Regions from separate parts of the Bradyrhizobium australafricanum genome, predicted to be linked through region 3. Evidence: predicted binding sites of a transcription regulator. Region 3 holds the regulator's gene; each other region holds the start of a gene.
The links. The regulator PhoB, encoded in region 3, activates phosphate uptake and scavenging genes when phosphate is short. The targets are predictions, from matches to a motif close to TGTCATNNANCTGTCAT.

Region 1 (3,277 bases), on a different contig from region 3:
GCGTCCCCGTCTTCGATGCCTTCTCGAGGTCGCTGGTCCGCACGATCTTCTCGTTGTTGACCGCGAGGATGATGTCGCCCTTCTGGAAGCCGACATTGGCCGCGGTGCCGTCACCGGCGAGATCAGTCACCACCACGCCCTCGGCACCGGCGTCGAGATGCAGTTCGTCGGCCAGCGCCGGCGAGATGTTGGCGACCCTCGCGCCCTGGAACGGCGAGCGCGCGGTCAGCACGATCTCGTCGCGGTTGGTGTCGGGCGCGGTCTCCAGCGGTATGGTGAGCTTCACCGGCTTGCCGGCGCGCTGCACCTCGATCTCCGCGTTGCCGCCGAGCGGACGGGTCGCGAAGCGGTAGTCGAACGCGTTGGGATCGTCGATCGGCGTGCCGTCGATCCCGACGATCAGGTCGGAGAGCTTCAGGCCCGCCTTCGCCGCCGGGCTGTTCGGCGCGACGTTGGCGACCAGCGCGCCAGACGGCAGCTTCAGCCCGAGCGTCTCGGCAATCTCCGGCGTCACCGCCTGCAGCCGCGCGCCGAGCCATGGCCGCTTCACATTCTTGCCGCCGCTCTTGGCGGAGGCCACCACGACGCGCACCATGTTGGCGGGGATCGCAAAGCCGATGCCCTGCGAGCCGCCGGAGCGCGAGAAGATCGCAGTGTTGATGCCGGCGAGCCGGCCGGTCATGTCGACCAGCGCGCCGCCGGAATTGCCGGGATTGATCGCGGCGTCGGTCTGAATGAAGAATTGATAATCCGTGATCCCGACTTGAGTGCGCGCCAGGGCCGAGATGATGCCGTGCGTCACGGTCTGGCCGACGCCGAACGGATTGCCGATCGCGAGCACGACGTCACCGACCTGCAGTTGGTCGGAATTGGCGAAGTCGAGGGTCGCGAACTTCTCCTTGTTGGTGTCCTTCAGGCGCAGCACCGCGAGGTCGGTACGGCTGTCCTTCAGCACGATCTCGGCCTCGTATTCGCGCTTGTCGGCGAGCGAGACCTTCACCTGATCGGCGCCCTCGATCACGTGATTGTTTGTGACTACGAGGCCGGAGCCGTCGACCATCACGCCGGAGCCGAGCGAGCGCTGCATCTGCTCGGGCTGCTGTCCCGGCACGCCGAAGAAGCGGCGAAAAATCGGGTCGTCCAGGAATGGATTGCGGTTTTGCACGGTCTTGGCGGCGTAGACATTGACCACCGCCGGCTGCACCCGCTGCACGATCGGCGCATAGGACAATTGCAGCTCGGCCTGCGAGGACGGCACGCGGCGGTCCTGGGCCGCGGCTGCGGAAAGATTCCCCATGAAGGCCAACGTGCACAGAGCGGATACGGCAGCAAAGCGGACAGGTCGGAGCATTCTCACCTCTCGTGGAAACGCCGGAATATAGGCGTGTTCGCCGGGCAATTGAAGGGCGCCCGGCCGGATAACTGGCCCCCCGCCGTACCGGTGCACAACCCACGGCGGCCGCGTTGAAGCGCGCCGCCAAGCTTCTATGATGGCTGTCATCTCACTGCGCCGCTCCGCTTGTTGCCTGCGGACCACAAGCGGAACTGCGATGCCCGGAAGCACTGTCGTGCGTCAGTCACGATACGCTCCTAGGACCGTTCAGTGAGTGAGTGGGGAATTCAAACACAACAGGGGTGCACAATGGGTGCAACAAAAGTCAGTGCAATCGCCATAGGCCTGGCAGGGGCGCTTGCCGCCTCGCCGGCCTATTCGCAATCGGCCGGAGGCGGCAGCGATGCGGAGATCGCGCTGCTGAAGCAGCAGCTGAAGATGCTCGAGCAGAAGCTCGACAGACTGCAGAAGCAGACCAACGCCAATACCGCGAGCGCAGCCAGCGCAAACGCCAATGCGAAGGCGGCGGATGCCAAGGCCGGGCGGGTGGCGACCGCCAACGCCGCGATCCCGGTGAAGGGCCCGGTCGCGCCGTCCGGCGTCGTGGTGACGATGCCGAACAACCGGCCGACGATCTGCACCGCGGACGAACAGAACTGCGTTGCGATCACGAGCCGCGTGCACTGGGATGTCGGCGGCTACGACTATCGCCCGAACACCGCAGGCACCTCGCCGCAGAAGCTCGACAGCGGCGAGAACGTCCGCCGCGCGCGCATCGGCATCGTCGGCAAGTTCTTCGGTGACTGGAATTACTCGCTGATCTACGATTTCGGCGGCTCGTCCGACGGCTTCGGCGGCGCGGCGCCGGGATCGCTGCCCGGCGGCGGCACCTCGGGCATCGAGAACGCGTATCTGAGCTACACCGGCTTCAAGCCGTTCGGCGGCAAGATGGCGATCGAAGGCGGCATCATGGACGTGCCGTGGACACTCGACGAAGCGACCAGCTCCAACGACATCCTGTTCATGGAGCGCGCCTCGGTCGGCATCATCGCCCAGAACATCGCCGCCGGTGACTTCCGTTCGGCCGCCGGCACCCGCTGGTGGAACGACCAGTTCTGGATCGGCGGCTATGTCACCGGACCGACGTCGGGCGCCATCCACTCTGCGTCCTCCGCCTCGCCGGCCGGCACGTCCGAGCAGTATGGCGGCGTCATCCGCGTCGCCGGCAATCCGATCAGCGGCAAGAACTATTCGGTGCACATCGGCGCCGATGCGGAATGGCTGGTGCAGCCGCCGCGCAACCAGCTCACGCAGGCGCAGACGCTCACGCTCAGCGACCGGCCCGAGCTGCGCATCGATCCAACCACGCTGATCTCGACCGGTGCGATCGCCAACGTCTCCGGCGCGCAGGTCTACGGCGTCGAAGCGGCAGCGACCTATGGCCCGTTCATCGCGCAGGGCGAATATTACTGGTTCAATGTCGATCGCTCCGCGAACACCGGACTGCCGCCGTTCGGCGCGCCGAGCCTGAAGTTCGACGGCGGTTACGCGCAGGTCGGCTATGTGCTGACCGGCGAGAACCACGCCTACAACCCGGCGACGGCCTCCTATAGCGGGATCAAGCCGCATGATCCGTTCTCGCTCGCCGGCGGCGGCTGGGGCGCCTGGGAAATCGCCGGCCGCGTCAGCACGATGGACCTCAACGATCAGATCGCGCAGGCGGTCGGCATCGCGGGTGGACGGCAGACCGTCTACACCGCCGCGCTGAACTGGTACGTCAACAACAACGTCCGCTTCATGCTGAACTATCTGCACGGCGATATCGCCAAGCAGGCCTCGGCGACCTCGGCTGCGGACGTCGGCTCGAAGTTCGACGCGGTCGCGCTGCGCACGCAGGTTGCGTTCTGAGCTGAGCTGATCTGTCGTCGATAAACAGACGGCCCG
Region 2 (3,277 bases), on a different contig from region 3:
ATCTGACGCGCGTGCTCGGCGGTCCGTATTGCACCCAGATTCTCGCCGACCACGGCGCCGACGTGATCAAGGTCGAGCCGCCCGCCGGCGACGAGGTGCGCGATTGGGGTCCTCCGTTCCATGAAGAGGATGCGGCCTATTTCGTCGGCATCAACCGCAACAAGCGCTCGATCGGCCTCGACCTCGCTTCCGAGGGCGGACGCGCGGTGCTGATGAAGATGCTCGAGACCGCCGACGTGCTGATCGAGAATTTCAAGCCCGGCACGCTCGACAAATGGGGCATCGGCAACGACGTGCTGCGCGCGAAATTTCCGCGCCTCGTGCATTGCCGGATCTCCGGCTTCGGCGCCGACGGCCCGCGCGGCGGCAATCCCGGCTATGACGCGATCATCCAGGCGATGACCGGCATGATCGCGGCGACCGGCTCGCCGGAGAGCGGCCCGATGCGGATCGGCGTGCCGCTGGTCGACATCACCACCGGGCTCTACGCCACGATCGGCATCCTGATGGCGCTGTCGGAGCGGCAGCGCTCGGGGCTCGGCCAGTTCATCGAGACGACGCTGTACGAGACCGGGCTCGCGATCATGCATCCGCACACCGCGAACTACTTCATGCACGGCAAGCCGCCGTCGCTCACCGGCAACGAGCATCCCAACCTCGTTCCGTACGCGATCTTCCCGACCAAGACCGACAACATCTTCATCGGCGTCGGCAATGACGGAACCTTCCGCAAGCTCGCCAAGGAGATCGGCAAGCCAGAGCTCGGCACCGACCCGCGCTTTGCCCGCAACAAGGACCGCATCGCCAACCGCGATGCGCTCCGCGTCGAGCTGGCCGCGGTGTTCAGCCAGCACGAGGCCGAGCCACTGTGCAACCGGCTGCTCGCCGCCGGCCTGCCGGCCGGCCCGGTGCAGAAGATCGACCAGGCGCTGACCAACCCGCACACCATTCATCGCGGCGACGTCATCGAGAAGGATTGGTACAAGGGCGTCGCCTCGCCGATCCGCCTCGAACGCACCAAGCCGAACCTGCGCCGCACGCCGCCGAAGTTCAGCCAGCACGCTGCGGAAGTGCTCGGCGAGTTCGGCTACTCGAAGGACGAGATCAACGGCCTGGTTGAAAAGGGCGTGGTCTGCGGCCCCCAGCGCAAGCGCTAGCGCGACCATCCGTTAGCCCTGCGGTGCAACGTCGCGTTTGGCGCTGCACCGCACGGAGCCGGCTGCGGTCTTCGCCTTTTTTACCGCTTCCCTTCGCTTCGGCTTCCCCCCTACCATGACTTTCGTTTATACGGTCATTTGAACGTCATCCGGCGCTGATAACGCGCGCAACGAAAGATGATGTTCCAATTGGGAGGGGTTTTGATGTTCTTTCGACGACTAGGCGCTGCCGCGGCAGCCGCTGCCGCGCTTGCATTCGCGTCGCCCGCGTTCGCGGTGACCGAGATCCAGTGGTGGCACGCAATGACCGGCGCCAACAACGACGTCATCGTCAAGCTGGCCAACGACTTCAACGCCTCGCAATCCGACTATAAGGTGATCCCGACCTACAAGGGCGGCTACGCCGACACCATGAACGCCGGCATCGCCGCGTTTCGCGCCGGCAACGCGCCGCATATCATGCAGGTGTTCGAGGTCGGCACCGCGACGATGATGGCCGCCACCGGCGCCGTCAAACCGGTCTACAAGCTGATGGCCGACGCCGGCGAGAAGTTCGATCCGGGCGTCTATCTGCCCGCGATCACCGGCTACTACTCGACCTCCAAGGGCGAGATGCTGTCGTTCCCCTTCAACTCGTCGTCGACGGTGATGTGGATCAATCTCGATGCGCTGAAGAAGGCCAACATCGCGGAGATTCCGAAGACCTGGCCGCAAGTGTTCGACGACGCCAAGAAGCTGAAGGCAGCCGGCTACAACACCTGCGGCTTCTCCGGCTCGTGGGTCACCTGGGTCAATCTCGAACAACTCTCGGCCTGGCACAATGTGCCGCTCGCCAGCAAGGCCAACGGCCTCGACGGCTTCGACACCGTGCTCGAATTCAACGGCCCGCTGCAGGTCAAGCATCTCGAGAACCTGGTCGAGCTGCAGAAGGACAAGACCTACGACTATGCCGGCCGCACCAACACCGGCGAAGGCCGCTTCACCTCGGGCGAATGCCCGATCTACCTGACCTCGTCGGCGTTCTTCGGCAACGTCAAGGCGCAGGCCAAGTTCAACTTCACCGCAGCCCCGATGCCGTATTATCCCGACGTCAAGGGCGCGCCGCAGAACTCGATCATCGGCGGCGCCTCGCTCTGGGTGATGGGCGGCAAGTCGGCCGAGGAATACAAGGGCGTGGCCAAGTTCCTGACCTTCCTCTCGGACACCGACCGCCAGGTCTGGATCCACAAGGCCTCGGGCTATCTGCCGATCACCAAGGCCGCCTATGCCAAGGCCAAGGAAGAGGGCTTCTACAAGGACCAGCCCTATCTCGAGACCCCGCTGCTCGAGCTCACCAACAAGGAGCCGACCGCGAATTCCCGCGGTCTGCGCCTCGGCAACATGGTGCAGCTGCGCGACATGTGGTCGGAGGAGATCGAGCAGGCGCTGGCCGGCAAGAAGACCGCCAAGCAGGCTCTGGACGCCGCCGTCGAGCGCGGCAACCAGATGCTGCGGCAGTTTGAAAAGACCGCCGTCCGCTGACATGATGCCTTCGGGCATGAACCGGAAAAGCGCGAAGCGGTTTTCCACCATGCCCAGACGACAAGCTAAGGCGCGATGACGATCCAACCTCATCTCATCGCGCTTTAGGGCGATCAACCGGCAGGCCGCATCCGCGGCCTGCCCTTCTTCCGAGCCCATGCAAAAGCAAGCGATTTTCCAGTCAAAGCTGTTGCCTTACGCGCTGGTTGCTCCGCAGCTCGCGATCGTGCTGATCTTTTTCTACTGGCCGGCCGTGCAGGCGGTGATCCAGTCCTTCCTGCTGCAGGACGCCTTCGGCCTCTCCACCAGCTTCGTCTGGTTCGAGAACTATCTCGATCTGTTCAAGGAGCCGGCCTATTTCGCGGCGATCGTCCGGACCTTCGTGTTCTCGTTCGCGATCGCGGTCTCCTCGCTGTCCTTCGCGCTGCTGCTCGCTGTCATGGCTGACAGGCCACTGCGCGGCTCGACGCTGTATCGCACGCTGCTGATCTGGCCCTATGCGGTGGCTCCGCCGGTGGTCGGCGTGCTCTGGGTGTTCATGCTGCACCCCTCGCTCGGCGTGCTATCGCGCTATCTGCGCGCCATGGGCATCGACTGGA
Region 3 (3,277 bases):
CTGGACCAGACCAACATTCTCGACCCCAAGCTCGACCTCAACTTGCTGCGCGCGCGGGTCGGCATGGTGTTCCAGAAGCCGACGCCGTTCCCGATGACGATCTACGAGAACATCGCCTTCGGCATCCGCCTCTATGAGAAGATATCGAAGTCCGAGATGGACGACCGGGTCGAGAAGGCGCTGCGCGGCGGCGCGCTGTGGAACGAGGTCAAGGACAAGCTGAACGCCTCCGGCCTGTCGCTCTCCGGCGGCCAGCAGCAGCGCCTGTGCATCGCGCGCACCGTGGCGGTGCGCCCCGAGGTGATCCTGTTCGACGAGCCGTGCTCGGCGCTCGACCCGATCTCGACCGCCAAGGTCGAGGAACTGATCCAGGAGCTCTCCGAGGACTACACGATCGCGATCGTCACCCACAACATGCAGCAGGCGGCGCGCGTCTCCGACAAGACCGCCTTCATGTATCTCGGCGAGCTGATCGAGTTCGACGACACCAACAAGATCTTCACCTCACCGAGCGATCGGCGCACCCAGGACTACATCACCGGCCGGTTCGGTTGACCGGCGCATGATCCGGAAAAGTGGAAACCGGTTTTCCGATCAGGTCATGCTAAAATTCAGGACACGAAGCCATGATCCCCGGGATCATGGTTGAGGGAGACAAGCGATGGCTTCTGAACATACCGCCAAGGCATTCGACAGCGACCTGCAGGAGTTGACCCGCCTGGTCGCCGAGATGGGCGGCCTGGTCGAACGGATGATTACCGAGTCGGTCGACGCGCTGATCCGTCGCGACGTCGCGCTCGGCAAGCGCGTGGTCGCCGCCGACATCGAGATCGACAATCTGCAGCGCAACATCGAAGAGCGGGCGGTGCTGACGATCGCCCGCCGCCAGCCGATGGCGATCGACCTGCGTGAGATCGTCAGCGCGATGCGCGTCGCCACCGACCTCGAGCGGATCGGCGACCTCGCCAAGAACATGGGCAAGCGCGTCGCGGCGCTGGAGAGCGATTTCCAGCCGCTGAAGTTGATCCGCGGCCTCGAGCACATGACCGACCTCGTGCTGTCGCAGGTCAAGTCGGTGCTCGACGCCTACGCCGCGCACGACCTGCCGGCGGCGATGAACGTCTGGAAGGGCGACGAGGAGGTCGATGCGATCTGCACCTCGCTGTTCCGCGAACTGCTCACCTACATGATGGAAGATCCGCGCAACATCTCGTTCTGCATCCATCTGATGTTCTGCGCCAAGAACATCGAGCGGATCGGCGATCACGCCACCAATATCGCCGAGACCGTGTTCTACATGATCGAGGGCCAGCAGATCACCGACAAGCGCCCGAAGGGCGACATGACCACTTTTGCCACCACGGTGCCGGGCAACTGAGGCATGATCGGCAAGCACGGAACCGGCAAGAGCGAAACTGGATGATCCTCGCGAAAAATCGTTTCCGCGGGGACTATGCTCAAGGAAGTAAGCGTTTCGGTTTGCGTCTGGGCAACGGATCACCACAGAGAAAGAACTTAAACCGATGAGCGCACGCATTCTGGTAGTCGAAGACGAGGAAGCGCTGACGACGCTGTTGCGCTACAATCTCGATGCGGAAGGCTACGATGTCGAGACGGTGGGGCGCGGCGACGATGCGGATACAAGGCTGAAGGAGCGCGTTCCCGACCTCGTGGTGCTGGACTGGATGCTGCCGGGCCTGTCCGGCATCGAACTGTGCCGCCGCCTGCGGGCGCGGCCCGAGACCAAGCAGCTTCCGATCATCATGCTGACCGCGCGCGGCGAGGAAAGCGAGCGCGTGCGCGGGCTTGCCACCGGCGCGGACGATTACATCGTCAAGCCGTTCTCGGTGCCGGAGTTGCTGGCGCGGGTGAAGGGCCTGTTGCGCCGCGCCAGCCCGGAGCGGCTTGCGACCGTGCTGACCTACGGCGACATCGAGCTCGACCGCGAGAAGCGCCGCGTGGCGCGCTCGGGCCGTCCGATCGATCTCGGGCCGACCGAGTATCGCCTGCTCGAATTCTTCCTCGAGCATCCCGGCCGCGTGTTCAGCCGCGAGCAACTGCTCGACAGCGTCTGGGGCCGCGACATCTACATCGATGAGCGCACCGTTGACGTGCATATCGGCCGCTTGCGCAAGCTGCTCAATCCGGGCCGCGAGCAGGATCCGATCCGCACCGTGCGCGGCGCCGGCTACGCGCTCGACGACCGCTTTGCCAAGGCCGAGCCGCAGCCGTAACGGCCATGCGGCATTCATAAACCGCAACACTACGTCGTCCCGGCGCAAGCCGGGACCCATACGCCGCGGCCAGCGCAATCGGCACGCGGCCAGACGGCTTTCTAACAACACCCATTCGTGGTTATGGGTCCCGGCCTGCGCCGGGACGACGCTGGTGATATAGCCGGGCTACGGATCACACAAAAAAAATCCCCGCTTTCGCGGGGATTTGTTTTTGAGGTTTTCCGTCGTTTTCCCGAGTGCTCACTTGATCTGCGGTTTCGCCGACGGCCGGCGGCGATCGGCGGCGGGCTGGTAGGCGACGCGCGAGTGATGCGCGCAATAGGGCAGGCCGGCGAGCGCCTTGCCGCCGCAGAAGAAGAATTCCGGGCTCGAGGGATCGCCGACCGGCCAATGACAGGTGGCCTCGTTGAGCTCGAGCAGCGAGAGCCGCTGGCTCATCGGCACCACATTGTCGTAGGAGATCGGATCGGGCTCCATCTCGACCTCGAAGGCGTGCGCCAGCGCGGTGTTGCCGCGCGAGACCGGACGCGCCACCCGCATCATGTGCTGGGCCGGGCGAGCCTTGCGCTGCCGCGGCGCGGCCGTGGAGGGTGCCTTGGCGCGGCCGGAGAGGCCGAGCCGATGCACTTTGCCGATCACGGCGTTTCGCGTCACATTGCCAAGTTCCGCCGCGATCTGGCTGGCCGACAGGCCGGACTCCCAGAGTTTCTTCAGCTGCTCGACGCGATCGTCGGACCAGGTCAATACAGTCATCGCATTCTTCCCTTCGCGCAGCGCCGGCCAATCATTGGAGCGGCGCTGCGAGCCAATCTGGACAAATATCCCTGCGGCCAGAATCCCTTAGCCCTCGCCGGGCACGGTGTTGCGCCCGAACGTTTACGCGAGACACGAAGGCTACTTAGAGGGTCCAGTACCGCCGCACGAGATGTCGTACCCGACAGGCCAAACGCTACAATATGGCGTGACTCTGGCGCAAGAGTCCGCGGCCGTGCGTCCACATGTTCCCACACAGTTAAGCATCGCGATGAGGCTTTTCCACC

Region 1: a site for PhoB is predicted at 1,565-1,581, ahead of J6525_RS21460 (OprO/OprP family phosphate-selective porin). Genes of this name have one in related genera too.
Region 2: a site for PhoB is predicted at 1,290-1,306, ahead of ugpB (sn-glycerol-3-phosphate ABC transporter substrate-binding protein UgpB). Genes of this name have one in related genera too.

Annotation. Positions count from the first base shown of each region.
Region 1 covers NZ_JAGKJL010000023.1:65,548-68,824, reverse strand. Annotated here, with positions in the region: gene J6525_RS21465 (DegQ family serine endoprotease) at 1-1,297, opposite strand, end outside; gene J6525_RS21460 (OprO/OprP family phosphate-selective porin) at 1,643-3,241, shown strand.
Region 2 covers NZ_JAGKJL010000003.1:367,723-370,999, reverse strand. Annotated here, with positions in the region: gene J6525_RS05270 (CaiB/BaiF CoA transferase family protein) at 1-1,157, shown strand, start outside; gene ugpB (sn-glycerol-3-phosphate ABC transporter substrate-binding protein UgpB) at 1,362-2,678, shown strand; gene ugpA (sn-glycerol-3-phosphate ABC transporter permease UgpA) at 2,836-3,277, shown strand, end outside.
Region 3 covers NZ_JAGKJL010000048.1:41,050-44,326, reverse strand. Annotated here, with positions in the region: gene pstB (phosphate ABC transporter ATP-binding protein PstB) at 1-555, shown strand, start outside; gene phoU (phosphate signaling complex protein PhoU) at 662-1,378, shown strand; gene phoB (phosphate regulon transcriptional regulator PhoB) at 1,524-2,234, shown strand; gene J6525_RS32870 (GcrA family cell cycle regulator) at 2,478-2,990, opposite strand.